3 regions of the Peribacillus sp. YIM B13472 genome follow, and region 3 is predicted to be linked to each of the others. Evidence: riboswitches for the same ligand, from Rfam matches in the RefSeq annotation. Region 3 holds a riboswitch; each other region holds the start of a gene.

Region 1 (10,484 bases), on a different contig from region 3:
GGATTCCTTTCAATTGATTGGAATCAAGCAAGAGTTTTACTTGGTTAATGAAGAGAATTTGATCGGGATTCCAAAGTTGTGGGACAAAGTGAATTCGGATGGAACAGGAGATAGGTTAGCGAAGTTGAACAATGGCCAAATAGAGGGCTTGATTGGTGTATGTGTCGATAAGCGGGCTGTGGAAAAAAATGAAACGATGGATTATTGGATAGGTGCAGAGTATGCCGGGAAAGTGCCTGAAGAGTTTTCAACCCTTACGATACCGGCTTCCAAGTGGGTTGCATTCGAAGTTCACGGACCTATGCCTGATGCCATCCAACAAGCTTGGAAACGAATTTTTTCCGAATGGTTCCCTACCAGCGGTCATGAACATGCCGGAACTCCAGAATTGGAAGTATACGCGAATGATGACGCTTCAAACCCTGACTATTACTCCGAAATTTGGATTCCCATAAAAAAGGGATAAGATAAAATATTCGTTTTTCGCTTGCAGGGGAGGCCCTGCAAGCTTTTTATTCGTTTCTTTATAAATGATCAGCCTATCATACTTGAGCTGGACTTTAAGGGACAGGGAGTTTTACAGCCCTTCTTCAAAAATATAAGAAAGCACCTTCATGGCTTGGTTAACGGATTCTACCGTGACACTCGCCTTTTCCGATAATTCCTTTAAGGCATGATGATGGGATTCCGGACGAATCAAAATAAGCGGTTTACCAAGGGAAATGGCGGTGCTTGCATCCATGGCAGTATTCCACTGTTTATATTTCTCGCCAAACAGAGCGACGACAAGATCAGCCTTTTTCATCAAAAGACCTGTCCGCAAATTATTGATTTGGGAAGCGGCCGCATCCTTCAGGATGGGATTCGGCTGTTCCCCGAGGATATCTTCACCGATATTATCGGAGCGTTCATGATTTTCCATCGGGCCTACAAATTCTAAAGGAAGCTTCAGTGCAGCGGCCTTATCTCTCAGCTCACTTCTCCAATTCGAATGGATTTCCCCAGCAAGATACACGGTTAACTTCATTTTTTTCCTCCTCGGTATTAAAATTGCTTTCATTGTACCATGTTTTGAAAATGGATGAATTCCATAAATAAGGATAATATTATCCATAAGGTAGTAAAAGAGACGGCTGGAGGAATGACGATGGCTTTATCGAATAAGAATATCCTTGTTTTCCTGTTGATAAGCAGTTTGATCGTGGGCTGCTCAGGTATCGAGAGACAAACCGAAAAGGCAATGAAGGCTGCTGAAGTGGCTTTTCGTGACGATGAAAAACAGCCCAATCAAGAGGCAGGGCTAATTCAGGTCTATCTGCCAAAGGATTTTAAAGTAGTGGAAGAACATGATAATAATTTGATTTTGCAAAAAAGTGATAAGATTTATATATTATTTGTCAATCCAAATGAAAAAGAAGACAGCTCCGTGTTATATTTGGCGATAAAGGAACAAGATGATCAAAATGTAATGCTGCATTCTTTTCAGACTGATGATAAATTCGGCTTTATCTCGATCAAAGAGATACCGAAAGAAAAGTATGAGCTTGCAGTGGGAATCGGCGGGGTGAAGCTGACAACCGAAACGGATAAAGACCAATTAAAAACCGATGCAAAACAAATGATGGAAATCGTTTCATCCGTGCCCCAGAAATAAGATGACCCCTGCAGTTCAACCGATCCGTATTAATGGTTGATTTCTGGAGAGTCTGGTATGATGGGATTATAAAAACTAAGGTGTCATTTAGAGCAGGAGGAATATTCAAATGGAAAATTTACAATCCGTTGAGCAATATGATGCATTGAAAAATGAAGGCAAACATATCTTTCTTTTTTCAGCGACATGGTGTGGGGATTGCCGTGTAATCGAACCGATCATGCCGGAGATTGAAACGAAATTTCCTGACTTTACATTCATTTATGTGGACCGTGATGAATTCATCGATGTGTGTGCGGCTAATGATGTATTCGGTATACCAAGTTTCATCGCGTATGATAATGGTAAAGAGCTAGGCAGATTCGTGAGCAAGGATCGCAAAACGCAAGAACAAATTGAGGAATTCATACAATCACTATAATCAATTTCCCCTTCTCGCTGGGGATTTTTCAATGAAGAGGAGGGTCAGTCATGAAAATGGACAGCACGAAGCTGAAAAATATCCTGAAGGAACGTTTAAAAGATGAAAATCGCACATTCAAATTCGATAGTAAGCAAGATACGTTACGGGTGGAAAATGTGAAGACCGGGAAAGGGATCACCATCGAGTTGCCTCCTGTACTTGCTAACTATGAAAGCGTAAAGGAAAAGGCCATCGATGAAATTATCTATTACGTGGAAGAGGCCCTGAATGTGATGGGGGGAGAACACAGCATGGAAGGCAAGGAGAAATTCATTTTCCCAGTCATCCGCTCGACCTCCTTTCCAATGGAATCGGAAGAAGGAAATCCATTTTTATTCGATGAGCATACGGCTGAAACCCGGATTTTTTATGCCCTTGATTTAGGGAAAACCTACCGTCTTATAGATGAAAAGATGATTCAACGGGAGAATTGGCAGGGTGACAGGATCCGTGAAATTGCCCTTTTTAATGCCCGTTCCCTCTCCACTGAAATGAAGTCGGATATCGTTGCAGGTAATGCATTTTATTTTTTGAACACGAATGATGGATATGATGCCAGCAGGATCCTGAATGAATCATGGCTTCGGGAAATGAAGGACAAGATCGAGGGAACCATGGCTGTGGCCATTCCCCATCAGGATGTCATCATCATTGCCGATGTGAAGAATGATACGGGTTATGATATTCTTGCGCAAATGGCGATGAGCTTCTTTGCCAGCGGACATGTTCCGATAACGGCCCTATCATTTCTTTACGAAGAAAATGAGTTGGAGCCCATCTTCATTATGGGTAAAAACAAAAAGCGTGAACAATAATATATTGAATCACATAAGGACCGTGTCAGCATCTGACAGCGGTCCTTTTAAAGTTTAATAGAGTTTATGACTATTAGAGTTGATATTTATTTTTTTATCGGTGATAATATAATTGTAATATTTTGAAAATATGGAATAAAACAATAGAACGAGCGGATGAACGTTGTGGGAGAGTGCAAAGGATTGAGTCACCGAAGGAGCAAGTTCCAAAAATATCCCTTGGAGCAAATCTCTCAGGTAAATGGAACTGCAGCTAGACGCAACTCTGTAGAGCGCGTAGGAATGTGCCGCCAACGGGGAAATCTCCATGACCAAAATGGAGTTAAACTCTAAGGTAAAAAGACAGAGAAGGGAGCGGTAAGTTTACGGAACCCTTCTCTGTCCTTTTTTATTTGGCTTTTTACATATAGAAGGTTTGCAGCGATCATGGAACTTACTAATATGCTAACCAACTTGAAATAAGGGGGAGAATACTCGTGAACGTGAAAAGCAAATTAATGAACATGCTGGAAGCCCGTAAAGGGGAAATGGTTCAAATCCGCCGTCATTTACACGAGAATCCGGAGCTATCCTTCAAAGAAGAGAAAACGGCAAAATATATCATTGATTTTTATAAGGGGAAAGATGTATCGATTCAAACGAATGTAGGAAATGGATTAGGGATCATCGTGACGATCGAAGGCGGAAAACCAGGGAAAACGATAGGTCTCCGTGCCGATTTCGATGCACTGCCGATTACAGAAGAAGCGGAGGTTCCGTTCCGTTCAAAAAATGAAGGTGTCATGCATGCCTGCGGACACGATGGGCATACCGCTTATTTATTGGTACTGGCAGACTGCATCAATGAGCTGAAAGATTCCCTATCAGGTACGATCAAAATAATTCATCAACATGCAGAAGAAACACCCCCAGGAGGAGCAAAAAGCATTATGGAATCAGGGTATTTGGATGAACTGGATGTTGTTTTTGGAATCCATTTATTTCCATTTCATCCAGCAGGGGTGGTCGGGTATCGCAGCGGCTATTCGATGGCTGGACGGACCTATTTCAAGTTAGCGATAAAGGGTGTAGGCGGCCATGGTTCCTCCCCGCATATGGCTAATGATACCATTGTGGCAGGCGCCCATTTCGTGACAGCCGTACAAACCGTAATCAGCCGTCGCTTGAACCCTTTTGATATGGGCGTAGTCACAATCGGCTCTTTCGATGGAAAAGGAAGCTTTAATGTCATTAAAGATCGTATAGAAATTGAAGGGGATGTTCGTTATATGACAGCAGAGACCCAACAGCTGATCGATAAGGAAATCCACCGGATCGTTAAAGGGATAGAAACGGAATTTGATGTTCAGTGCGAACTTACATATGTGCCCGATTATCCTCCGTTATATAATGACCCTGAACTGACTGGATTCGTGAAAAATAGCCTGGAAAGCATGGATGACAAAGATATTAAGAAGGTTGTGGAATTTCCGGTTTTCTCGGGTTCGGAGGATTTTTCATATTATGCAGAAAAGATTCCTGGCTGCTTCTTTTACATTGGCTGTAAACCGAAAGGGGTGGAGAAGGCCTATTTCAATCACCATCCTAAATTCGACATTGATGAAGATGCCCTTTTGATCGCTTCCAAATCAGTGGCGCAGGTTGTATGCAGTTTTTATGAATGGAAATAGTCCCTTTGGTCATTCTTTGCAAAAAAAACGCAGAAACCCACAAAACACCGTTCGGTATTAACGAACGGTGTTTTATGGGTTGCGGCAGGTATTTGGATGCCGCCGGCGGTTTCATGAAGGATGTTGCAATGGATTGGCCAGTCTGCTTCCAAGGCTGCATGAAAACTTAATCTCTTTGTAAACGCGATTTAACAGCGGTGTTTTATTTAAATAGTAGACTAGGGGCTAATGTTATTTCCCAATGGATAGGTTTAAACTCATTCCAGAAGGGGTTTAAAAGGGTAGGAGTTCTGCGAAATACGTTAAATTAGTTAGGAATGAGATAAAAAAATAGGTACTAACCCCAATTCAGCTTAAAATTTCTCGATATTTTTAAAATAACTGGTAGAATTAGTTACATAACTACAGATGTAGAAAGAGTGATAGTTTTGAAATGGCTAAATAAGATGAAAAAATGGTTCCAAGCAGAGGAAATTATTGAAATCGAAGAAATTATTATAGATGAACCGCTTGATGAAGAGACATTAAGGAAAATGGATTTTTCGAAGCTTTCGAAGTCAAAGGAAGAAGAAATAAAGGTTTATAATCAAAAAGTGGAAAAAATGTCACAGACGCCAGACCCGGATACGAAAATCCTGTTTCAATATCCAAAAGGACAGTTCAAGTTTCCGCTCATTCCAGACCGGGAGCAGAATAAAAGAAAGCCTAGGGAAAGAAACAGGGAAGACAACGAACCAAAACAGGGGAAGAATGTGACCAAAGAAACAACGAGAAGGCCTGCAAGGGATACTGAACCAAAACGGAGAAGCATCGACCGGGAGGAAACCTCAAAAATAGTCCCGTCAAATACTCCATTCCGCCCAACGGAAATCCCTTCACCCATTTATGGGTTCCGTCGTCCGGAAAAAAAAATAGTCCCTTCTGAAGAAATTGTCGAATATGAATTGGAAAGCAAAATGCCCATCTTTAAAAAAGAAGGACCTGATATCGAGATTCCGGTATCGATCCCTGAAATCTCAAAAGAAGTGTCACATGAGGAAATGACGATAGAACCATCCGTTCTTATACCGGAACAAGCAGAAGAAAAAAGGGAAGATTCGGAGATACCCGCTTTTTTTCGCAGGAATTCCAATGAGTCACTGCCAGAAGAAGCAGTAAGCGAGCCTGACATAATTGAGCCTGCGGTGGAAAAAGAGGCCATTGAACAGGACCAAGTCGATTTTGGACGCGAAGTCGCTGTATCCATCATGGAACAGGCGGACGACACACCGCCTGAAGCTATATCTGTTCCTGGGGAGGTTGCTGCACAATCAAATCAACCATCCGTTCGTCAAGGGACACTGCCTGAAGATTCATCTGAGGCAATACCTGAAGTGCAGCCAAAACGTCCGAAAAAACATATCCCATTTAATGTGATGATGCTTAAGCAAGATCGGGAAAAAAACAGCTTCATGAATAAAATGATGCCGGAAAAAAAAAGCCTTAATTCGGAAAGGGCAGTAGTTTCACCTGATAAGCGACCAATGAATGATGCAGCTGAAATGGAGACAGGACAAGCGAAACCATCCGCCATTCCTGAACGGAAACAGGAGGAAGGCAGAGTTATGCCGAAAGAGCGGACTCCGGTCATTACACCAACCTTTTTGGACACTAAGGCTGGTTCGGAAACCGCCGCCGTGCCTGAAAATACAGTTGAATCCAATATTGGTTCCAGCCTGGTCACTAAGCCGCTCTTGGAGCAGGAATCCCCCATTTCCGGAAATGGGTATCATGAAGCAGTTCATACAGAGGCTGCAGCAGAAAGTGGCCAGGGCGATACCCCGGCAGTTTTTGGCTCCGTGGAAGCGGAGGATAATCCATATTATGTGTTTCCTAATATTGAATTGCTGACACCTCCCACATATGCAGTGCATGATGATGAGTGGCTCGAGGAACAGACTTTATTACTTGATGAAACATTGAAAAATTTCAATGTCCGTGCAAAGGTCGTCAATGTCACTCAAGGACCGGCAGTAACTCGTTTCGAGGTGCATCCGGAGCCGGGAGTGAAGGTGAATAAAGTGACGAACCTGATGGATGACATCAAATTAAGCCTTGCTGCTCAGGATATGCGGATGGAAGCGCCCATTCCCGGTAAACATACAATTGGCATCGAGATTCCGAACAGGAAAAGCAAACCGGTATTTTTGCGTGAGGTTTTGGAAAGTACTGAGTTTCAAGAGCATGAATCACCGCTTGCTGTCGCTTTAGGACTCGATATATCCGGTCAGCCGATTATCACGGATTTGAGAAAGATGCCGCATGGATTGATAGCCGGGCAAACGGGATCGGGGAAAAGTGTCTGTATCAACACGATGCTGGTCAGCTTGCTGTATAAAGCTACGCCGCAGGAGTTGAAATTACTGTTGATCGATCCGAAAATGGTCGAGCTCGCCCCATATAACCGGATCCCGCATTTGGTCAGTCCGGTCATAACCGATGTAAAAGCCGCTACGGCTGCGTTGAAATGGGCTGTAGAGGAGATGGAACGGCGTTATGAATTGTTTGTACATGCCGGTGTGCGTGATATCACCCGCTTTAATGACCAAGCGGAAAAAGCCGGTCAATATTCAAGCAAGCTGCCTTATATCCTGGTGATCATCGATGAGCTTGCGGATCTAATGATGATGTCCCCTGCTGATGTAGAGGAAGCGATTTGCCGGATTGCGCAAAAGGCCCGTGCCTGCGGCATCCATTTGATTGTAGCCACTCAAAGACCATCAGTCGATGTCATAACTGGATTGATCAAGGCAAATATCCCGACAAGGATCGCTTTTTCGGTATCTTCACAAGTGGACTCCCGTACAATCATCGATAGCGGCGGTGCAGAAAAATTATTGGGAAGAGGAGATATGTTATTCGCTGAAAACGGCTCGTCGAAAACGGTGCGCCTGCAAGGGACTTTTGTGAGTGATGAAGAAATCGATCAAGTCGTCAACCATGTTAAACTGGAGCAGCAGCCGAAATACCTGTTTGAACAGGAAGACTTGCTGAACAGGGCCGAGGTCACGGAAGAAGCGGATGAACTGTTTTTCGAGGCCTGTGAATTTGTCGTGAGCCAGCAGGCTGCATCTGCATCGAGTGTCCAAAGGCGCTTCCGTGTCGGTTATAACCGTGCAGCGCGTCTAATAGAAATGATGGAGCAACGGGGAGTCGTTTCCGAATCCAGGGGCTCAAGGCCCAGGGATGTATTGATTACGGAAGAAGAACTGGAATTTTTACATGTTAATTAAGAGAACCTAATAAAAGGAAATTGAATATAATGTGAAAGGGTGAAAACCCTTTTTTATCACCTTAATTGAGGGAAAAACCAATGATTTGATAAATTGGCATCTGCCTGACATGGATGAATGAATAAAAAAGTGATATAATAGTTTATTGTTGATGAATGATTGAAAATAAGAGCTTGAAAAACCTATTAAGAAATTGCGTTACTAATAAGTCTCGTAATGGAAAAAACAAATAAAAGATGACGTCATATACTGTCATACAGGTAGACGATTGGTGGAGGTTCGCTTTATGACTGCTTACCATTTTGTGGGAATTAAAGGGTCGGGTATGAGTGCTCTTGCACAAATACTGCATGATATGAATATTGAAGTGCAGGGTTCCGATTACGAAAAAGAATTTTTTACACAATTGGCATTAGAAAAAGCCGGGATTAAAATCCTTCCTTTCAGCGAGGAAAATATTCAACCTGGAATGACCATCATTGCAGGAAATGCGTTTCCGGATAGTCATCCGGAAATCGTGAAGGCAAAAGAACTTGATTTGCCGATTATCCGTTATCACCGCTTCCTAGGTGATTTCATGAAAAATTTCATCAGCGTGGCCGTTACGGGAGCGCATGGTAAAACATCGACGACCGGCTTGCTTGCCCATGTAATGGGGGGCGCTAAACCGACATCCTTCTTGATTGGGGATGGGACGGGTAAAGGAATCGCGAATTCTGATTACTTCGTATTCGAAGCATGTGAATATCGCCGTCATTTCCTTTCCTATTATCCGGATTATGCAATCATGACGAATATCGATTTTGATCATCCTGATTATTACGCCAATGTCGAAGACGTGTTCGAGGCTTTCCAAACGATGGCCCTTCAAGTCAACAAAGGCATCATTGCGTGCGGGGATGATGAGCATTTACCACATATTCAGGCGAAAGTACCGGTTATTTTTTACGGATTTGCAGAAGGAAATGATTTTCAAGCGAAAAATGTTTCCGTCACTCCGGATGGCACGACTTTTGATGTGCATGTAAGGAACAATTACTATGATACATTCACTATTCCTACTTTTGGAAAGCATAGTGTGTTGAATGCACTTGGTGTCATTGCACTTTGTAAATATGAAAACTTGGATACGGAAGCTGTGAAAGCCCAATTGCGGACTTTTGGCGGAGTTAAACGCCGGTTCTCCGAAAAGGAAATCGGAAGTCAGATCATCATTGATGATTATGCACACCATCCGACCGAGATCTCTGCGACTGTTGACTCGGCGCGTCAGAAATATCCAGAGCGTGAAGTTGTTGCGGTATTCCAGCCACATACTTTCTCGAGAACTCAGGCATTCCTTGATGAATTCGCCGACAGCTTGAATTTGGCCGACAAAGTATACTTATGTGAAATTTTTGGATCTGCTCGTGAACATCAAGGGAAGTTATCGATTGAAGACCTTCAAGATAAGATTCCCGGTGCCGAGCTGATTACGGAGAACACAACATCTATATTGCAACATCATGAAAACAGTGTCGTGTTATTCATGGGTGCGGGGGACATTCAAAAGTTCCAGGCAGCCTACGAGCATTCACTGCAGGTAAAATAAAAAAAACGACCATCCGTTAGTAGCGGGTCGGTCGTTTTTTTTATTGGTATTTAAGTTATTTTAAATTTTCTGGATTTAAATTTTCCAGTTCCGGTAAAACGAAGCGTCCGTCCTTACGTATCAAGACGTCATCAAAATGGATCTCCCCGCCGCCATATTCAGGCCGCTGGATATTGACCAGGTCCCAGTGAATGTCTGAATGGTTTCCGTTAAAGGCATCATCATAGCATTGACCGGGAGTGAAATGAAAACTTCCATCAATTTTTTCATCAAAGAGGATATCTTGCATCGGGTGTAGAATATAAGGATTTACACCAATTGCAAATTCACCGACATATCGTGCGCCTTCATCAGTATCAAAAATTTTGTTGATGCGTTCCGTATCATTGGCAACCGCTTCAACGATTTTTCCATCCTTGAATGTCAACTTCACGTTTTCAAAAGTAAAACCCTGATAAGGGGACGGAGTATTATACGAAATCACTCCATTGATGGAATCTTTAACCGGAGCCGTATATACTTCACCGTCAGGAATGTTCAGCTCACCCGCACATTTGATGGCTTTAATGTCTTTGATGGAGAAGGTTAGGTCCGTACCGGGCCCAGTTAAGCGGACCTTATCCGTTTTATCCATCAATTCAACAAGATTGTCCATGGCTTTGCTCATTTTGCCATAGTCAAGGTTGCAGACTTCGAAATAAAAGTCTTCGAATGCTTCTGTGCTCATTTTGGCTAATTGGGCCATTGAATTTGTCGGGTAGCGAAGTACGACCCATTTTGTTTTTGGCACGCGGATATTTCTATGTACTTTACCGACTGTCTGTCCATGAATCGCCATCTTCTCTGAAGGGACATCGGATTGTTCATTGATATTATCCCCGGCACGAAGCCCGATATAAGCGTCCATCTGTTTCATTACGTTTGATTCAAACTCACCCATCAACTTGTACTGTTCTTCTTTGGCACCCATCAGCAAGGCACGATCCACTTGGTGATCCTTTAAAAGGACGAATGGGTAA
Region 2 (10,484 bases), on a different contig from region 3:
CAATTCATGCTCGTGCAGTACCGCTCGTCCTCCTGTTGGTCTGCGAACAAAACCAAGGCCCTGCCTTTTGACCTCTTCCATATCAATTTCCGCTTCTGCCTTTTGAAAATAACCAATCGACAATGTCGCTGGATCCCAGCCGTAAAAGCGTATGATTGGCGGAATTTCCCCTTTGCTTTGCCAGTTTAACAGTGCTTCGTCCAGCGCCATATTAAAAGCCGGTGAACAATACCCCGAATCTATAAAACCCCATTTTTCTTTAGTCATCCTTACCCCTCGTTTCAATAAACTGTTTTTCAATACCCCACAAAAAACTCACATGTAGTAGTTTAACAGACTTTAACACTGTAAAAAAGAAAGTGCTATCAAGTCGATGAAGAATTTGATGAAAATTCTTTTTGATTATTGGGTAAAGCAATTATATAATAAAGATTGTCTGTATTCGTTAAGGTAGAAGGGAGTTTTTATGTTTGGAAATATTATATACACTGCTCATCATCTTAGGAGTGGTTATTGCGTATTCACTTTTTAATTGGTACCGCCAGCGTAAAATCGTTAAAACATTAACACAGGACGAATTTATCGCTAACTACAGAAAAGTGCAGCTAATCGATGTGCGGGAACCGAATGATTTCGATAATGGTCATATCTTAGGCGCAAGAAACATCCCTATGACTCAAATGAAAACCCGCTTGGTCGAAATTAGGCCGGACAAGCCTGTATATTTGTACGCTCAAAGCGAAATCATCAGCGGAAGAGCTGCAGCCATGCTATACAAAAAGGGCTACAGGGAACTTTTTCACTTAAAGGGCGGTTTCAAGATGTGGACCGGGAAAATCAAAGCAAAGAAATAAGACCCCATCTCCGCATGGGCTCTTTTAAATTAAAAAGCCTTCATGTGCATCATGCGGGCCTAGGAAAATGAAAGTTAACTGTTGGACTTTAATGAATTCTAATACATAAAACATGAAAAATCCCCGCCGGCAGGCAGGGATTTTTTTCGTGTAAGCTATCAGTCTATGCTTGATAACGCAGAACAGGTTTTCTTGCAGCGAGAGTTTCATCAAGCCGCTTAATAACGGTTGTATGCGGAGCTTCCTGAACGATTTCCGGGGTTTCTTCCGCTTCTTTGGCAATCTGGATCATCGCATCGATGAACGCATCCAGCGTTTCTTTTGACTCGGTTTCAGTCGGTTCTATCATCATTCCTTCTTCCACGTTCAACGGGAAGTAAATGGTTGGGGGATGATACCCGAAATCCAGCAATCTTTTTGCTATATCGAGTGTCCTTACCCCTAATTTCTTTTGCCGGCGTCCGCTTAATACGAATTCATGCTTACAATGACGATTATATGGTAAGTCAAAATAAGGTTCCAATCTACGCATCATATAATTGGCATTGATGACCGCATTCTCGGTGACGGCTTTAAGGCCATCAGGACCCATTGACCGAATGTACGTATATGCCCTCACGTTTATCCCGAAATTACCATAATAAGGTTTTACCCTGCCAATGGATTGCGGACGATCATAATCAAGAACGAATTGCTCACCTTGTTTGACCACAAGCGGTTTAGGCAAGTAAGGAATCAAGTCCGACTTCACCCCTACAGGACCAGAACCCGGGCCGCCGCCGCCATGCGGGCCTGTGAATGTTTTATGGAGATTTAAGTGCACCACATCAAAGCCCATATCACCCGGGCGTGCTTTTGATAGGACTGCATTCAGATTGGCTCCATCATAATAAAGCTTCCCACCTGCGTCATGGACAAGTTGTGCCATTTCCAAAATGTTTTCTTCAAACAATCCCAATGTATTGGGGTTCGTCAGCATCAATGCCGCCGTATCCGGTCCGACAACACGCTTTAAATCTTCAAGGTCGACTAACCCATTTTCATCGGACTTCACTGTAATCGTTTCAAGTCCGGCAACAGTTGCAGAGGCAGGATTCGTACCGTGTGCAGAATCAGGTACAATCACTTTAGTTCGTTCTGTATCGCCATTCGCTTCGTGAAAAGCGCGAATCATCATCAATCCAGTCCATTCACCGTGAGCACCTGCTGCAGGCTGCAATGTCACTTGGTCCATCCCGGTGATTTCCGTTAAGTGTTCCTGCAGATCAAATAATAGTCCCAATGCTCCCTGAACAGTAGCCGGATCCTGATATGGATGAATATGGGCAAAACCGTTGAAGCGTGCCACATTTTCATTTATTTTCGGATTATATTTCATCGTGCATGAACCCAGCGGATAAAAACCCGAATCCACCCCATGATTCCGTTTGGAAAGTGCTGTATAGTGACGCATGATATCCAGTTCGGACACCTCAGGAAGCTCTGCCTCTTCTTCACGGATGTAGCCGGCAGGAAGAATTTCTTCGAGCGGAATAGTTTCAACATCCATTTCTGGCAGACTGTATCCGATTCGACCGGAAGTACTGATTTCAAAAATGAGTGATTGATCTTGATTATTCATGTTGATCCCCCAATTCCTGCGCAAGTGCATCAATTTCTTCTTTTGTTCTAAGTTCAGTTACCGCGACCAGCATATGGTCTTTCAGCTCAGGATAAACCGTTCCTAAATCGAAGCCGCCGATCATCCCTTTTTCAAAAAGGTTTTTATTGATTTCTGAAAACGAAGCAGGCAGTTTAATGACAAATTCATTAAACGAAGGACCGTCAAATATCACTTCCGCCCCTTTTGCCATGATTGCTTTTTTCGCATAATGCGCTTTTTGAATATTTTGCACGGCCATTTCTTTGACACCCTTTTTCCCAAGCGCGGTCATTGCAACAGAAGCTGCCAAGGCATTCAAAGCTTGATTGGAACAAATGTTGGATGTGGCTTTGTCACGGCGGATGTGCTGTTCACGAGCTTGAAGCGTCAGTACAAATCCCCTTTTTCCATTTTCATCCACCGTTTGACCGACGAGTCGGCCCGGAACTTTCCGAACAAGTTTATTAGTAACGGCAAAATATCCACAATGAGGTCCCCCGAATGCCGCTGGAATGCCGAATGGCTGGGCATCCCCCGTTACGATATCTGCACCGAGTGCACCAGGGGATGTCAAAGCTCCCAATGCAAGCGGGTTACTGGAAACGATAAACATGGACTTGACTCCATGAATGATTTCCTCCATTTCTTTCAATGGCTCGATGCGGCCAAAAAAGTTCGGATATTGCACGATCACTCCTGCAATGTCATCATTCGCCAATTCACTTAAAGCAGCTAAGTCCGTCACACCGTCTTTATAAGGAATTTCGACCACTTCCACGCGTTGCCCTTTCGCATATGTCTTCACAACTTCTCTTGATTCAGGATGAACGGTTCCTGAAATGAGAATCTTCTTGCGTCGTGTCTGGCCTGAAGCAAGCATGGCTGCTTCAGCTAGCGCCGTCCCGCCGTCATACATGGAGGAGTTAGCTACATCCATGCCCGTCAATTCACATATCATCGTTTGATATTCAAAGATCGCCTGAAGCTCACCCTGTGAAATTTCAGGCTGATAGGGTGTATAAGCCGTATAAAACTCAGAACGGGATAAAACATGATCGACGATGACCGGTGCGTAATGGTCATAGACACCCGCACCAAGGAAGGAAGCATAGCTTTTAAGGTCCGCATTCTTGGCAGCAAGCCTTGATAATTCTTTCATTAATGCAGGTTCCGATTTAGCAGGCTTGATATCGTATTCTCCTTGAAAACGAACGCTTTCAGGGATATCATTGAAAAGTTCTTGAACAGTAGATACCCCTATCGCTTGCAGCATTTCTTGTTTATCTTGCTCTGTCATGGGTAAATAACGATGTTTCATCTAATGACCATTCCTCTCTATTTACGTGGTTTTTTATAAAAAGGTGTTTGTATGATAACGGCTTTCAAACGTTTGGAACGGATTTCCACTTCGACTTCCGCATCCAGCACCGAAAATTCCTTATCGATAAGTACCAATCCCACGTTTTTCTTCAACGTTGGTGATTGGGTACCGGTCGTGACCTCGCCAATGACTTTATCACCGCTGTAGACCTTATACCCATGACGTGGAATGCCACGGTCAATCATTTCAATTCCCACAAGCTTGCGGGGAGCTCCTTTCTCCTTTTGCTCAGCAAGAACGGCTTTCCCGAAAAAATCCACTTCCTTATCCACTTTTACTGCAAAACCAATACCGGCTTCCATCGGGGTGATGTCCGCTGAAAGCTCCTGCCCATACAGCGGCAGTTTCGCTTCAAAACGCAGGGTATCACGAGCACCTAAACCAATCGGCTGAACCCCCTCTTCCTTTCCGGCTTCCATAATCGCCTTCCAAAGGGCAGGACCATTTTCACTGTCGCTATATATCTCAAAACCATCTTCACCAGTGTATCCAGTACGGGATACCAACGTGGAGATACCGTTGATCAGGACATTTTCCTTGAACTTGAAAAATCCAATTTCACTTAAGTCAGTATTTTCCGATAGTTTTTGTAATATCTTTTCTGCAGATGGTCCTTGAAGTGCCAGCTGTGTATAGTCACTCGATACATTCGTAATTTGGACATCTTCCGTTAAATTAGCTTGCAGCCAATTGAAATCTTTTTCTGTATTCGCTGCATTGACCACGAGCAGATAGTCGTCCTCAGCCCTTTTATACACGATAAGATCATCAACTGTGCCTCCGTTTTCATAACACATGGCGGTATATTGGGCACCGCCCTGTTGCAGCTTTGATATATCATTAGTCAGCATCTTCTGTAAAAAGGAAAGGCTCCCAGGACCCTTAACATCGACTTCCCCCATATGGGAAACATCAAATAACCCCGCTTTTGTACGTACGGCTTCATGTTCGTCCTTTATACCCGAAAATTGGACAGGAAGTTCCCAGCCGCCAAAATCAATCGTTTTACCTCCGTATTCACGATAAACCTCAAATAGTGGTGTTCTTTTTAAATTGGTCAAAAAATGACCCCCTTCAGATTTTTTTAAAATTAATTGGCTTCATTATCAAAAGCTTTTGTCATTACGCATCAGGTATATCCTGATTCATGATGTGAAAAAAGCACAAAAAAGGACAGAGAAAGCCCGTTTGAGCTTTTTCTCTGTCCTGAAACCTGAAAGTTTACCTATGTAATAGGTTTTCCCCTTTGGTGGCCGTCCCAAAACGGGCGGCGCTCTCCAGAGTTGCGTCCAATAAGAGTTCTTTTGCCTGAGAGATTCACTGCTAAGTTTGCTCCTTCGGCGCTACATCCGTAGTCTCTCCCCTTATCTTCACCCGCATATGAATGGTCTACCAATGAAAGGAAGCGAAATAGCCCCAAGCATCGGTAAAACCTTTGAGCATCATGGAAGCATTCTCTGCCAATTCTCCTAAAACTTCAGAAACCGTTTGAGTGATCCCCTTCAGTAATCTTGGATAAATTAGGAGCCTATAGCCCATACTAAGAAAACGCGAACTGCAAAATCGATGTACAAAGATTCTTTGTAGCATTTGGAAATTGGAATTTTCTAAATATACTTATATCCTACCCTAAGAAACTTATCTCTGCAATATCTTTTGAAGAGAAATATTTTTCTTACTTCACATACGAAATGTTCGGGTTTTGACCTTTTATTAAGGAAATTATGATTTAAGAGGGAGTTATTTCTATGAAAATCAATATATCCTTCAATTCTGAATGGAATGACGAGTTTCTGCAAAAAATGGAAAATGACGGTCCATGGGGAAATTGGGAGCTTTATAAGTTGGCGGTTCAAATGGAGGAAAATCTTATCATCCCTGATTTTGAAGGTTTACAGGCGCCCAAGCACCTTCCGCAGTTAACCCCGCTTCCCCATCAATTGGAAGCAGCCAAGCAAGTGGTGGAAAAGATGAATGGAAAGGCCATTTTAGCTGATGAGGTGGGGCTCGGAAAAACAATTGAAGCAGGCTTGATCCTAAAAGAGTATATGATTAGAGGCCTAGTAAAAAAGGTATTGATCCTTGTTCCAGCCTCCCTTGTCACACAATGGGCTTTTGAATTGAATACCAAGTTTCATATTCCGGCAGTCGTTCAGAGAAAAAGTTATGTTTGGGACTCCTGTGATGTTGTCATTTCATCCATTGATACAGCGAAACGCGCTCCACATCGAGATATCATTTTCACTCAGGAATATGACTTCATCATTATTGATGAAGCTCATAAACTTAAAAACAATAAGACGAAGAACTATGAATTCGTCCAAAATCTGAAAAAGAAATTTTGTCTACTCCTGACAGCCACACCGATTCAAAATAAAGTCGAGGAGATTTTTCACCTCGTTTCGTTATTGAAACCGGGCCACTTGGGAAATGCCTCACTCTTTTCGGAAAAGTATAAAGGGAAAGGCCGGAACATCATTGAAGATGAACACCTAAAGGAACTGGTCAATACTGTCATGATTCGAAACCGGCGGGCCGATACTGGCATTGAATGGACAAAACGGCATGTGGAAACCATCACCATTGAATTTTCTCCAACGGAACAGGCATTGTACGATGCTGTTTCCAAATTCAAGCCTATTTCGGATGGATCAAAAGGAAGCGCCTTTTCGGCTCTCACTCTTCAAAGGGAAGCATGCAGCAGCAGAGAGGCGGTCTTTTATACATTAAAGAATATGAAAGAAAAATATGATCAGCCTTCCCCTGACTATTTGGCAAAGCTTGATGATTTATTTTCTAAAGTGAATGAAACAGTTCAGAACTCCAAGGCTGAAAAAGCTTTGGAACTGATCAAGAAAATTGATGACAAAGTGATTATCTTTACCGAATACCGGGCGACTCAGCTATATCTCCAATGGTACCTACAGCAGAATGGAATTTCTTCGGTTCCTTTCCGGGGCGGTTTTAAGCGTGGAAAGAAAGACTGGATGCGAGAATTATTCCAAAAGAATATCCAGGTATTAATTGCAACAGAAGCTGGCGGGGAAGGGATAAACCTTCAGTTTTGCCATCACTTGATTAATTTTGACCTGCCATGGAACCCCATGAGGCTCGAACAGAGAATTGGACGGATTCACCGTCTTGGCCAGGAAGAAGATGTGATGATTTATAACTTTGCCACGAAAAATACAGTAGAAGAACATATTCTGAAGTTACTATACGAAAAAATTAATTTATTCGAAAAAGTAATTGGAGAATTGGATGATATTCTAACCAAACTGGATATTAACAACATTGAAGAATATTTAATCGATGTGGTCGGCGAGTCCAAAACAGAGGGCGAAATGAAAATCAAGATGGATAATTTTTCATCATTAATCCAATTCGCTCAATCAATGAAGGAAGGTGAGGTTCATGCAGCAACAGGAAATTCATGATTTTTTAATAACTTACTTTAAGGCCAACGATTGTGAAATACTGGATAATGCACCAACCCACCTTACAGTCCAATTGACGATTGAAATGGATAAAGAATTAATGAATAGACCCTTTTATTGGCATTATCTAGAAAAAACAGGTGGCGTTCCAAACCCAGCACAGATGACTTTCATTACCGATCCAGAACAAGCTCCATCCGATTTAAAGGGAGAAATGATTCATTTTGGCTCCCCACGCCTTCATCAGATTATTCAATCAACCAAAAAGCTGGCAGGTTATACTAGACTTTTTGAGGATACTCCTCCATCAAAAGGCGGCGGAAATAATCCTTTGTTTCCTTGGCTGACCCTGAATGTGAAAATATCCTATCAATGCGACCGTAAAAAAGATACTTTCATGTCGATCGGATTGAATTTAATCTCGGGTGAAATCATGGAAAGGTTTCACCATCGGGTTTTACCGGTAAAGGTCACCCCAAAAATACCGGATTACTCCTTTACGCTTTCACCTTTGATCATGCCCAAGAGTGGATTGGCAAGACTGGATACATACATCAGGACCAGTTTCGAGGATGATGACCATTCCTGGGCGGAGGAAGCAATGCTGCGCTGGCAGAATGATTTGAATTTATTGGAGCATTTTTACAAGGATATGGACGAAAAAAGTGAGAGTTATTATACCGAGAAAGAAGCACTAAAAGCTCAATATGAACCCAACATCAGAATATCCATCATCAACGGAGGATTATTTTACCTTTCAGATAGGGCGTTGGGATAAGTAAAGCACGAAAAGAAACAGATGTCCTAAGTTCGGGACATCTGTTTCACTTTTTGATATTTTTCCTTACGAACATCGACAAAGCAAAAGGGACAATGCCAAACCAATGGGACATACCATGAGTTTTATCCTCTTTTCTGTGACGGCGCTTTTCTTTTCGTTCTTTTTTCGTCAGATTAAAATACTCGACAAGCTGCTGCGTCAAATATTTAATATAAGCATTTGTAGACATATAAAATCATCACCCTATGCAAATTATGCCCGGTTTACGCTCCTTTTATTCCTTCGCTTGGTCCCTGAACACGTGAACCTGTCGCGTCGTTTAAAAGAGTGTTGATTTTACGCATTACACAGCCTGCTTTTCCAACCATTCTTTCACTTTCCCCGCTTCTTTATCGTATTGAATGATGACCCTTCCCACACGGCCATTTTTAGTCGTGGAAGAAAACTCGATAAATACGTAAGGATCTTCTTGTTTCATCAAAGAATACCGCACCACACCATTGGGATATGAAATTTCACCTTGGATGATTTTTGGGATCTCTTCGCCCCACTCTGCCGTCACATCCTTGATGGCTAGATGGACAAGATGGTCGGCCACAAGCGATTCTTCCACTTCTTTATAAAACTTTTTATCAATGATAAACTGGTCTATCATTAGTATCGTGAACATGATGAAAACACTCGCTACAATCATGACCATCGGGAAAACGACTCCTTTTTGATTATTCATCGACTTTCGTAACATTCCTAATGAAAGGGTGAAATCTTCGACTGAAAGTAGTTCCTGCTTTATCCGTTATATTTATAACAATGACACCGCCATCCTTCTCAACCCGGAATTCCGAAATGTTCTGCAAGATGACCTCATGCCCCATTCCATTCACTCGTCTTCGGACCTTATCTTCATATTGTTCAAACGATGATAATTGCTCACCTGAAAGCAAATATAATTTATTTCCCATTACATCCTGAACTTTGGAACTCCGGACCTCCTGCTTCATTTGCATGGTAAAGACCTCCCACTCTTTAGGGTGCAATTTATCAACGGACCCCATCTGGGTGTGAATGATAGAAAAAAGCTGTAGAACAAAAAGGGACGTCGTCATTAAAATCATTAAAGAAAAAAGCATTTCGATCATCGTAAAGCCATCATTTTTTCGCAGCATCACAAATGGATTCCAGATTACCCGATTCATCTTCATAACGTATACACCCTTCAATCATTCCCGGGATATCCCCATGGTCCTTCCAAACCAATTCATAGGATTTTTTTTTATAAATGATTTCCTGACCAACTGCTTGTATCTCCCCATCCATGAACGCCGTCAATCTTTCATATAATAAATGGTGGGCTTCTGTCCTTACGGCAATATCTTTCCGATGCATCAATAACTCTTCAAGAATTGGTAAAATGGCAAGGACCAGGAATATACAAACGGCAAATGCGGCTATCAGCTCAAGGTAGACGTAACCTTTACAATTTCTCAATCCTGAACCTCCCTTTACCGATATTGAGGATCAACTTGTACTTTCCCTTTGAGGTGTCAATCATAATCGTTCCGGCTTTTGAAGCATTTCCATACTGATTAAAATGAAAGCTGAAGCCCAAAGTGCCACTTAAAAACTGTATATCCTCTGGTATGCTTCTCTCAAGAACGACCCCCTCCTTATAAGACGAAACGGTATAAACCTTTTTGGTATTATCAATATGGAGGTAAATCAAGCTCTCATGACTGATGGCATACTGTTGTGCATAGAAAAGATCTTCATGGAATTGAGAAAGGAATAGCCTATTTTCCATTCCTTTAGTGAAGCTAGGATATAGATTAGGACCGATGGAAATCAGAAGTACAAAAATAACGAGGACAATGAGGGTTTCAGATAATGTATACCCCCCATTGGAAGGCCGTATATTCACTTCTCTCCTACTCAACGACCGTTATCTTTCCTTTACTATCCAAACTAAGTTCATCCCCATTAGGACAGGATGTCTGTTTGAGATAGCCTTGACTTTCCAATTCACCGATACTTCCGGGCAGTTTAGCATTGTCGATCTCATAAGCCTGTACCTGTGCTTGGGCCATCTTCACGAATGCTTCACATCCTTTAGACTGGATTGTAGATTGGTTCTTCGTGATATTGGGGATCGTTATAATCAAAAGGATGGATATTACCAGTAAAACAATAAGCATCTCAATTAGTGTAAAACCTCGTTCATTCATCACTTTCTTCAACATATCATCATGCTCCTGAAACCATCTGAATACCAGATGACCTTCGAGCATTTTCACCTCCGGAATACAAAAATGAAATCCTATATACCTTCGAGCAGTGAGAACATCGGCAGCAAAACTGCCAAATAAATGGATACGATCAAAAGACCTATAAG
Region 3 (10,484 bases):
CTCTGTCCTTTTTGTACTAGGAAAGATAAAAAGAGAGGAGGTGCAATAAGACCTGTAGATATATGAGTCTATCTTTGGATTTGTACAATTAACGCCATATTTTCAAAAAGGTTGGTAGATCTGTTTCAAAAAAACTATATCTAGTACCTAACCAAGAAAGCGCTTACATCTGTAGGGCAGTTCCCCAGTACGTTAATAATTCACACTCATTGAAGGACTGACCCTTTATTGGAAAAAAATCCAAGTATCCTATAAAAGTAGAAAGTGGGAATTCGTATGCAGGAACAAAAGTTGGATAGAGGGCTAAAAAACAGGCACGTACAACTCATCGCTATTGGTGGGGCAATCGGAACGGGATTATTTCTTGGAGCAGGAAAATCTATTCATTTAGCCGGGCCATCAATTTTAATTGCTTACATGATTACAGGCGTCATTTGCTTTTTAATCATGCGCGCACTTGGAGAACTACTCTTATCTAATTTGCACTATCATTCCTTTGTCGACTTTGTAAGAGACTATTTAGGTAATATGGCTGCATTTGTAACCGGCTGGACCTACTGGTTTTGCTGGATTTCAATCGCAATGGCCGACTTAACGGCAGTTGGTCTTTATACTCAATATTGGTTTCCCTCTGTACCACAGTGGATGCCAGGGTTAATTGCTCTTGTCATTCTGCTATTTATGAACCTTGCAACCGTAAAACTTTTTGGCGAAATGGAATTCTGGTTCGCATTAATTAAAGTCATAGCTATTCTAGCACTAATTGTTATTGGTATTTTCATGATTATTAAAGGCTTTTCCACTGATTCAGGCGCAGCAAGTTTCACGAATCTATGGAGTCATGAAGGTATGTTCCCAAATGGAATAAATGGTTTTGTCCTCTCATTCCAGATGGTAGTGTTTGCGTTTGTTGGCATTGAACTTGTAGGACTAACAGCAGGTGAAACTGAAGATCCTGAAAAAGTTATCCCCAAAGCGATCAATAATATTCCTATTCGGATTATAATTTTCTACATTGGCGCACTTATTGTCATAATGAGTGTTTATCCGTGGAACGCAATCATCCCAACGGAAAGCCCATTTGTCCAAGTATTTGTGGCTGTAGGTATCGCTGGAGCTGCTGGTATCGTCAATTTTGTCGTCCTTACATCGGCTGCTTCTGCATGTAACAGCGCAATCTTCAGTACAAGCCGGATGGTATACTCACTTGCCAAAGATAAAAATGCACCTGTACCGTTTGCAAAACTTAATGACCGTAAAGTGCCTTCCAATGCATTGCTCTTTTCAACTGTTGTCATTTTAATTTCCGTTGTTTTGAACTATTTAATGGCTGAAGGAGTATTTACCTTAATTACAAGTATTTCTACAGTATGTTTCATCTATATTTGGGGAATTACAGTCATCAGCCATTTGAAATATCGTAAAACAAGACCAGATCTAGTGAAAAAGAACAAATTTAAATTACCACTTTATCCATTTTCCAATTACTTGATCCTTGCTTTCCTAACATTCGTCCTTGTTGTTCTTGCACTTGCGAACGATACTCGTGTTGCCTTATTCGTAACTCCTGTTTGGTTTATTATGCTGATTGCGATTTATAAGGTGCGCAAAACGAAGGTAGAACAGGCGAATCAGAGAGAGGTAGCGGGGAATTAAAAGGCAAGAAACCCTTTTGATTCTATTAACGGTGTTTGTCCAGATAGCTGACGCTCCATATTTTCCAACTCGGTGAGAAAAAAATCTCCGTTATAAAAAGCTTTAAGATATCTGGATGATCATATTATAATTTGAAAAAATATTTTAGAATAGTTTTGTTAGCGCTTTCAAAAATGCTTGACATAATTATTATCAACAACTATTCTAAATGTACCAAATTGAATAAGCGGATGACAGTTGTGGGAGAGTGCAAGCGACAAGCCACCGAAGGAGCAAGTTCCAAAAAGACCCTTGGAACAAATCTCTCAGGTAGATGGAACCACAAATGGACGCACCTCTGGAGAGCGCGTATAAACATATACGCCACCAAAGGGGAAAGGCTCTATTAAAAAATGGAGCTAAACTCTCAGGTAAAAGGACAGAGAAGGGTAGAGAACGCTACGACCCTTTTCTGTCCTTTTTTGCGTGCAAAAAAGGTTGTAAAGCATACTGTTTTTAACAGTTTTCATAGAAAAGTAGGCTTGTAGCGGGAAAGAAGCTTTAGTGTCTAGTACCGTGTTAAAATTCAGAATTGAGTAAAAATTCAGCAATAACGTTTAGGAGGAAAATAAAATGAGTTTACAACAAAATGATTCAACCATTTTTGAAGCGATTGAGAAGGAAGGACAACGTCAACATCAAACACTGGAATTGATTGCATCAGAAAACTTTGTTAGCCCTGATGTATTAGAAGCCATGGGAAGCGTGATGACAAATAAATATGCAGAAGGTTATCCAGGAAAGCGCTATTATGGTGGATGTGAATTTGTCGATGTGGCAGAACAAGCAGCTATTGAGCGCTTAACAAAACTTTTTGGTGCCAAATATGCAAATGTTCAGCCTCACTCAGGTGCACAAGCCAATTTCGCAGTTTTTTTCGCACTGCTTCAGCCTGGTGATAAGGTGATGGGAATGAACCTTTCACATGGTGGCCACTTAACTCATGGAAGTCCAGTCAGCGTTTCAGGAAAATGGTTTGAAGTTGTGTCTTATGGAGTTAGAAAAGATACTCAGTTAATTGATTATGATGAGTTGGAAGCTATCGCAAAGAAAGAACAACCTAAATTGATTATTGCAGGGACAAGTGCCTATCCAAGAACGATTAATTTTGCACGTTTTAGAGAAATAGCTGATCAAGTTGGTGCAAAACTTATGGTGGATATGGCTCATATAGCCGGACTGGTGGCTGCTGGTCTTCACCCATCCCCAATCCCATATGCAGATGTTGTGACAAGTACAACACATAAAACATTAAGAGGACCGCGGGGGGGAATCATTTTAACGAATGATGAGGTAATGATTAAAGCGATTAATAAATCCGTATTCCCAGGAATTCAAGGCGGTCCACTAATGCATATCATTGCAGCAAAAGCAGTTGCTTTCAACGAGGCTTTACAACCAAGCTTTAAGGATTATGCGAAACAAGTCATTGAAAATGCTGCAACACTTGGAGAAACATTAAAAAATGAAGGTGCAGCCCTTGTTTCTGGTGGAACAGATAATCATATTGTCCTTTTAGATTTGCGTCCGTGGAATTTAACAGGAAAAGAAGCGGAGAAATTATTAGAAGACGCGGGCATTACTGTTAATAAAAATACGATTCCCTATGATCCAGAAAAGCCCTTTGTTACGAGCGGTATCCGAATGGGGACAGCAGCTTTAACAACTCGAGGCATGAAGAGGAAAGAGATGGTGAAAATTGGTGAAGTGATTGCAACCGTTCTAAAGAGTAAAGGTAATAAAGACGTTCTTCAGAAAGCAAGAGAAACAACCAAAGAGATTTGTGATGTTTATCCGTTATTTCAACAGCCAACCACTGTGTAATGAAAGGGGCAGATTAACTGAGCAACGGCCATGGCAGCTGGGACAATCGTTGAGTTGAGGAACTCCAAAGAAAGCCGTGAAACGAAAGACATTGCATTGAATTTCACGATTGATTTGTGATCAAGTCGTACATGTTGAAGTTCCTTCCATCAAGCTGAATGTGATTGGAACCTCCTTTACATCTTCAGTAGCCGACATGTCCCTTACAGGGATTGAGAGCCGCATTGTAATGAGATTATTCAAGCTTTGTATAAAAGATTTACCAAGGATCCTTCGAGATATGTCTTTTGGAATCCTGGCAATGAAAGTAACCGGTAACAGGTGAAAGAACATCTATTTAGCAGAAAATCATAATTGGGGGTAGAACATGGGTATTGAAACAGCATTAAAGCAAACACCGCTTTTTGAAGTATATAAGAAATACGAAGCAAAAGTTATAAATTTTGGTGGCTGGGCTCTACCGGTTCAATTTACCAGCATTTTAGAAGAGCATGAAGCTGTTCGAACAGAAGCAGGACTTTTTGATGTTTCTCATATGGGAGAAGTACTTGTGGAAGGGAAAGATGCCGAGAGTTATATTAACTACCTTGTTACAAACGATGTAACAAAGCTTGGCATCAATCAAGCACAGTATACCGCAATGTGTTATCCAGACGGTGGAACGGTCGATGATTTATTAGTTTATAAATTAGGAAATGAAAAATATTTACTTGTCATTAATGCTGCAAACATTGAGAAAGATTACGAATGGATGAAGCAGCATGTAAAAGGAGAGATGGAGCTCCAAAATATTTCGGAAGACATCGCTCAGCTTGCCATCCAAGGACCAAAGGCAGAAAGCATTTTGCAAAAGTTAACGGAAATTGATTTATCAGAAATTGGTTCTTTTAAATTCGCCCAACATGTCAACATCTCGGGGATTACTGACGTACTTGTATCCCGTACAGGTTACACAGGAGAAAATGGATATGAACTTTATTTATCTGCAGACAAAGCGGTAGCACTCTGGGAAAAGATCTTAGAAGCAGGAGCCACGAGTGGATTAAAACCATGCGGACTTGGTGCACGGGACACGCTTCGGCTGGAAGCACGTCTTGCACTCTATAGCCAAGAACTAAGTAACGATATCAGCCCGCTTGAAGCAGGAATCGGCTTTGTCGTAAAGACGAACAAAGAAAGTGACTTTATCGGAAAATCTGCTCTTACAGAACAAAAAGAAACTGGATTAAAACGAAAATTAGTAGGGATTGAAGTAACAGGCCGGGGGATTCCGCGTCATGGTTACAAGGTAATTTCTAAAGATGGAGAGGAAATAGGTATTGTTACATCAGGAACTCAATCACCATCTTTGAAGAAAAGCTTAGGTCTTGCCTTGGTATCAGCCAATCAAGCTGAAGTGGGGACGCCGATAAAAGTGGAAATCCGAAATAAACAGATTGAAGCCGTTATTGTTAATGCACCATTCTACAAAAGGTAAGCGGAAATAATTTAATAGAGTTATCGTGTAGTTTTCATGTGTCGCTTTCCGTTACCTTGCATGCAGCCTGGAATCGACTACCTAAGAGTAAAATCACCTAAAATATATTCTGAATTATGAAAAAATAAAAAAACAAAAAGAAAAGAAAAGGGGAAAATACAATGACGAAATTATTATCAAGTTTTCGATATAGCAAAGAACATGAGTGGGTGCAACAATTAGAAGGAAACCGTGTTCGTATTGGAATCTCGGATTATGCACAAAAGGCGTTAGGTGATATCGTCTTTGTTGAAAATCCAACGATTGATGATGAAGTAACTGTCAATGAATCGATGGGAACGATTGAGTCAGTTAAAGCAGTTTCCGAACTTTACTCCCCTGTTTCAGGTACAGTAGTTACTGTAAACGAAGAGTTAGAAGGCGCTCCAGAGACGATTAACGAGCATCCATTTGAAGCAGGGTGGTTAGTCGAAGTAGAAATGTCCAATCCAGAAGAATTAGACTCACTTTTAAACGAAGATGAGTATCAAGCATTTACTAATGAAGGAGAGGAATAATATGACAGCCACTTATAGATACCTTCCTGATACGAAACAAGACCAAGATGAGATGCTCACATTTTTAAATATTTCTTCTATAGATGAGTTATTTGAAGATATTCCAGCTGAAATCAGACTGCAGGGTGAGCTAAACATCCCAAAGGCGGTTCCTGAACCGCTTCTTTTGAAAAGAATGAACCAGCTTGCTACAAAAAACAAAAATGCGAATCATTATCCGACTTTCCTCGGTGCGGGTACATATGATCACTACATTCCAAGTGTGGTGAACCATATGATTTCACGCTCCGAATTTTACACGGCCTATACACCTTATCAACCGGAAATCAGTCAAGGTGAATTACAAGCAATTTTTGAATTTCAAACGATGGTCTGTGAGTTGACAGGAATGGATGTGGCTAACTCTTCCATGTACGATGGTTTTACATCGCTTGCAGAAGCTGCATCACTTGCAGTTGCAGCTACGAGACGTTCGAAAGTTCTTGTTTCCAAAGCGGTACATCCTGAATCCCGTGCTATTTTACATACAGTAGCAGGAGGTCCGGGATACACAGCTGAGGAAGTAAACCTAGCTGATGACGTTACAGATTTAGGGAAGCTGCAAGAACAAATTGATAAGGACACTGCTGCCGTTATTGTTCAATATCCAAATTTCTTCGGTTCCATTGAGGATATAAAAGCAATTAAGAAAATTGCGGAAGAAAAAGGTGCCCTTTTAATCGTAAGCGCCAATCCCCTTGCACTAGCACTCTTGCAGGCTCCTGGGAAACTTGGGGCAGATATTGTGATCGGTGATATGCAGCCATTAGGAATCCCGATGTCCTTTGGCGGTCCACACTGCGGCTATTTTGCGGTAAATAAAAAACTCATGCGCAAAATCCCAGGACGAATTGTAGGCCAAACAGCAGATGAAAAAGGACAGCGTGGATTTGTGTTAACACTTCAAGCACGTGAACAGCATATTCGCCGTGATAAAGCTTCATCGAATATTTGTTCCAACCAGGCATTAAATGCTCTTGCCTCTTCTATTTGTATGACATCACTTGGAAAGCAAGGGATTCGTCAAATGGCACAGCTAAACATTGAGAAAGCTGATTACATGGCGAAAACTCTAGAACAGAAGGGCTATACCATAATCAATGAGGCACCATTCTTCAATGAGTTTGTTGTCGGGCTTCCACGTTCGGTAAAGGAAGTCAATGCAAAACTTCTTAAGGCCGGGATTATCGGTGGATTTGATTTAGAAAGTGATTACGGTTTTGAAAATAAAATGCTGCTAGCTGTGACTGAGCAGCGAACAAAAGAAGAAATTGACCAATTTGTTGATGCTTTGGAGGCGATTGTAAATGGTTGAATATAATGAGTTAATTTTTGAAATAAGTCGTCCAGGACGGGTAGGTTCAAGTATTCCGGATAGTGACGTTGACTATGTTGATACAAATGAAAAATTCCCAAAGCATTTAATCCGTGACGAACCTGCAGAGCTCCCAGAAGTATCAGAGTTGCAGCTTGTTCGCCATTACACAGCGCTCTCTAATAAAAACCATGGAATCGATAATGGATTCTATCCACTGGGTTCTTGCACGATGAAGTACAACCCGAAAATAAATGAAGATGTGGCACGTTTGGAAGGCTTTAGCCGCATTCATCCCTATCAGCCCGTTGAAACAGTACAGGGTGCATTAGAAGTTTTATATGAATTACAGGAAGAGCTAGCCGTCATTACAGGAATGGATGCTGTAACATTACAGCCATCAGCTGGGGCTCAAGGGGAATGGACAGGTTTAATGATGGTTAAGGCGTATCATGCTGAAAAAGGCGAAACCAGAACGAAAGTACTTGTTCCAGACTCAGCGCACGGTACAAATCCTGCAAGTGCAAGTGTTGCTGGTTTTCAAACGATCACGATTCCATCCGATAAAAATGGATTAGTCGACCTAGAAGAATTAAAGAAACATGTAGGATCTGATACAGCTGCGCTAATGTTGACGAATCCGAATACTCTTGGACTTTTTGAAAAAGAAATAGTGGAAATCGCTCAGGTTGTTCATGAAGCAGGGGGCCTATTATATTATGACGGAGCGAATGCCAATGCCATTTTAGGTAAAACAACACCAGGTCAAATGGGCTTTGACATCGTGCACTTAAATCTTCACAAAACATTTACGACTCCTCATGGAGGTGGCGGTCCAGGGGCAGGTCCTGTCGGTGTGAAAGAGAAACTTACTCCATACTTGCCAGTTCCGCGCATAGAAAAAGAAGGTGATAAATATGTGCTGAACGCTAATTATTCGCACTCTATCGGAAGGGTAAAAGGGTATTATGGAAACTTCGGAATTCTCTTGCGGGCGTATACTTATATTCGCACGATGGGGCCTGAAGGGCTTCGCCAAGTATCAGAAAGTGCCGTGCTTCATGCTAATTACCTTCGTAAAAGATTGGAGCCATACTTTGAAGCGCCATATTTACAAATTTGCAAGCATGAATTTGTCCTATCCGGATCCAGACAGAAAAAGCTGGGTGTAAGAACGCTTGATATGGCAAAACGCCTGCTAGATTTCGGCTATCATCCGCCGACCATCTATTTCCCGTTAAATGTTGAGGAATGTTTGATGATTGAACCGACAGAAACAGAGTCGAAAGAAACACTCGATGCATTTGCGGAGGTAATGATTACAATTGCCAAAGAAGTGGAAGAAAACCCAGGGGTTGTTTTGGAAGCACCACATACTACAGTGATTGGGCGATTGGATGAGGTACAAGCGGCTAGACAACCTATCTTGCGTTATTCCAAAGAAGAAGTACTAGTAGTAAAGGAAGCAACGGTAACGTCATAAATGAATGATTGAATGAACATGAACCACCAAGGATGGATTATAAAGACAAGAATCTCAATATTTCATCCAAGGTGGTTCATATAAGCGTGTTTATAAAGGATGAAAAAAGTGCCAAGAGGCGGAATGAGAAAATAGTCTTGAGAACTAAAAAGACAGAGCAACGGAGAAACTCTATCGGTCTTTTTTTTGGCCTATGGAACAACCTCTTTAAAGCTAAAATTACATCTGCTCATAGGAGTGAGAAATAAAATGTCCATCACTGATCTTCGTAAACCAGAATGGCTAAAAATTAAATTAAATACGAATGAACAATATACAGGCTTAAAGAAAATGATGCGTGAAAAAAAACTTCATACTGTTTGTGAAGAAGCAAGATGTCCTAATATTCATGAATGCTGGGCGGTACGAAAAACGGCAACTTTCATGATTTTAGGAAGTGTATGTACCCGGGCTTGCAGGTTCTGTGCAGTTCAAACAGGGCTACCATCAGAACTTGATTGGGAAGAGCCCGAACGTGTTGCAGAATCAGTAAAGCAAATGAACCTAAAACATGTGGTGATTACCGCTGTCGCTCGTGATGATTTAAAAGACGGCGGAGCAGAGGTGTTTGCAGAAACTGTAAAGGCAGTGAGGCGGCAAAATCCATTTTGCAGCATTGAAGTTCTCCCCTCGGATCTGAATGGGGAATATGACAACTTAAAAACATTAATGGATACAAGGCCAGACATTTTGAATCACAACATTGAAACAGTTAAACGCTTATCCCAAAAAGTTCGTGCACGTGCAACATACGAACGTTCATTAGAGTTTTTAAGGCGGGCAAAGCAAATGAATTCCACTATCCCTACGAAATCAAGCATTATGATTGGTCTAGGAGAAACAAAAGAAGAAATTATTGAAACAATGTATGATCTTCGTGCTAACGATGTTGACATCATGACTATTGGTCAATATTTGCAGCCGACAAAACGACATTTGAAGGTCGAAAAATATTGGAGTCCAGAAGAGTTTGAAGAACTGAAAAACATTGCCATGTCAAAAGGGTTCAGTCATTGTGAAGCCGGTCCGCTTGTTCGCTCCTCTTATCATGCAGATGAACAAGTTCGTGCAACTAAGGTTAATGCCTAACCATTTTTTCAATAAACCATTAAGAAAGGGGAGAATCAGATGATAGTCAAAATAAAGATAACAGAAGCAGCCATGAATAAACTGAAGGAAATGACATGTAAGGGTGCGCAAATTCCTCGCATTGACGCTGATATTGCCGGCGGCTGCGGGGTGTCGGTGAAGTTCTCCCTCTTATTGGACGAGCCCCGCAGAAATGATGTAATTATTGAATATGAGGGAGTTCAGCTTAGATTAGATCATTTTACAAAACGCTATTTAGATGAAGAAACACAAATTGATTATATAGAAGATAGTGGCTTTATTGTTGGAGAAAGCTTTGCATCCAATGCATGTGCCATTGAAATAAATTAAAGTATCGTGATCGTTTACCTATTATATAGAATGGATCGTGTTTAATAAGTTAGTTGTTTTCTTAGAGTTTATATCACTATGGTTATGAAAACAAAAGGGGGAAGTATTAGGTGAATCAAAAATATGACGTTGTTATCATCGGTGGCGGCACCGGTGGATATGTTGCGGCCATTCGTGCGACTCAATTAGGATTAAAAACGGCGGTAGTTGAACAAGGTAAACTTGGTGGAACATGCCTTCATGCAGGTTGTATTCCAAGTAAAGCATTATTAAGGAGTGCAGAGGTATATTCGAATGCAAAAAATGCAGATAAATTTGGTGTTATTGCACCGGAAGTTGGCCTGGACTTCTCAAAAGTACGGGCCAGGAAAGAAGAAATTACTGAACGCTTATTTAAAGGTGTACAACATTTAATGAAAAAAGGGAAAATAGATGTGTTCGAAGGGAAAGGAAGTATTTTACAGTCAAGAGATGTTTTAGTGAGGTTGAATAATGATGAACGGGAAACAATATTAAGCTCTCGAAATATTTTAATAGCTACAGGATCTCGTCCAAGGACATTACCCGGCCTAGAAGCGGATGGCGAATATGTGATGACATCGGATGAAGCGCTAC

What was found. Region 3 has a riboswitch for glycine ahead of glyA (serine hydroxymethyltransferase). Riboswitches for the same ligand answer to the same signal wherever they lie in the genome.
Region 1: another riboswitch for glycine. It lies ahead of ACFX4I_RS08995 (amidohydrolase); the one in region 3 lies ahead of glyA (serine hydroxymethyltransferase).
Region 2: another riboswitch for glycine. It lies ahead of gcvT (glycine cleavage system aminomethyltransferase GcvT); the one in region 3 lies ahead of glyA (serine hydroxymethyltransferase).

The regions. Positions count from the first base shown of each region.
Region 1 covers NZ_JBHZPG010000008.1:114,515-124,998, reverse strand. Annotated here, with positions in the region: gene ACFX4I_RS09020 (GyrI-like domain-containing protein) at 1-466, shown strand, start outside; gene ACFX4I_RS09015 (YtoQ family protein) at 578-1,027, opposite strand; gene ACFX4I_RS09010 (hypothetical protein) at 1,148-1,654, shown strand; gene ACFX4I_RS09005 (thioredoxin family protein) at 1,764-2,075, shown strand; gene ACFX4I_RS09000 (DUF1444 domain-containing protein) at 2,126-2,932, shown strand; glycine riboswitch at 3,089-3,192, shown strand; gene ACFX4I_RS08995 (amidohydrolase) at 3,415-4,602, shown strand; gene ACFX4I_RS08990 (DNA translocase FtsK) at 5,031-7,874, shown strand; gene murC (UDP-N-acetylmuramate--L-alanine ligase) at 8,161-9,465, shown strand; gene ACFX4I_RS08980 (aminopeptidase) at 9,521-10,484, opposite strand, start outside.
Region 2 covers NZ_JBHZPG010000006.1:90,766-101,249, forward strand. Annotated here, with positions in the region: gene ACFX4I_RS06895 (lipoate--protein ligase family protein) at 1-267, opposite strand, end outside; gene ACFX4I_RS06900 (rhodanese-like domain-containing protein) at 471-854, shown strand; gene gcvPB (aminomethyl-transferring glycine dehydrogenase subunit GcvPB) at 1,018-2,475, opposite strand; gene gcvPA (aminomethyl-transferring glycine dehydrogenase subunit GcvPA) at 2,468-3,814, opposite strand; gene gcvT (glycine cleavage system aminomethyltransferase GcvT) at 3,832-4,938, opposite strand; glycine riboswitch at 5,077-5,160, opposite strand; glycine riboswitch at 5,164-5,251, opposite strand; gene ACFX4I_RS06920 (DEAD/DEAH box helicase) at 5,626-7,314, shown strand; gene ACFX4I_RS06925 (YqhG family protein) at 7,292-8,092, shown strand; gene ACFX4I_RS06930 (YqzE family protein) at 8,139-8,324, opposite strand; gene comGG (competence type IV pilus minor pilin ComGG) at 8,439-8,825, opposite strand; gene comGF (competence type IV pilus minor pilin ComGF) at 8,818-9,297, opposite strand; gene ACFX4I_RS06945 (hypothetical protein) at 9,245-9,583, opposite strand; gene comGD (competence type IV pilus minor pilin ComGD) at 9,570-10,013, opposite strand; gene comGC (competence type IV pilus major pilin ComGC) at 10,021-10,380, opposite strand; gene comGB (competence type IV pilus assembly protein ComGB) at 10,410-10,484, opposite strand, start outside.
Region 3 covers NZ_JBHZPG010000022.1:2,809-13,292, reverse strand. Annotated here, with positions in the region: gene ACFX4I_RS16705 (amino acid permease) at 277-1,656, shown strand; glycine riboswitch at 1,984-2,088, shown strand; gene glyA (serine hydroxymethyltransferase) at 2,269-3,519, shown strand; gene gcvT (glycine cleavage system aminomethyltransferase GcvT) at 3,887-4,996, shown strand; gene gcvH (glycine cleavage system protein GcvH) at 5,158-5,553, shown strand; gene gcvPA (aminomethyl-transferring glycine dehydrogenase subunit GcvPA) at 5,555-6,907, shown strand; gene gcvPB (aminomethyl-transferring glycine dehydrogenase subunit GcvPB) at 6,900-8,390, shown strand; gene lipA (lipoyl synthase) at 8,640-9,518, shown strand; gene ACFX4I_RS16670 (iron-sulfur cluster biosynthesis family protein) at 9,558-9,869, shown strand; gene lpdA (dihydrolipoyl dehydrogenase) at 9,980-10,484, shown strand, end outside.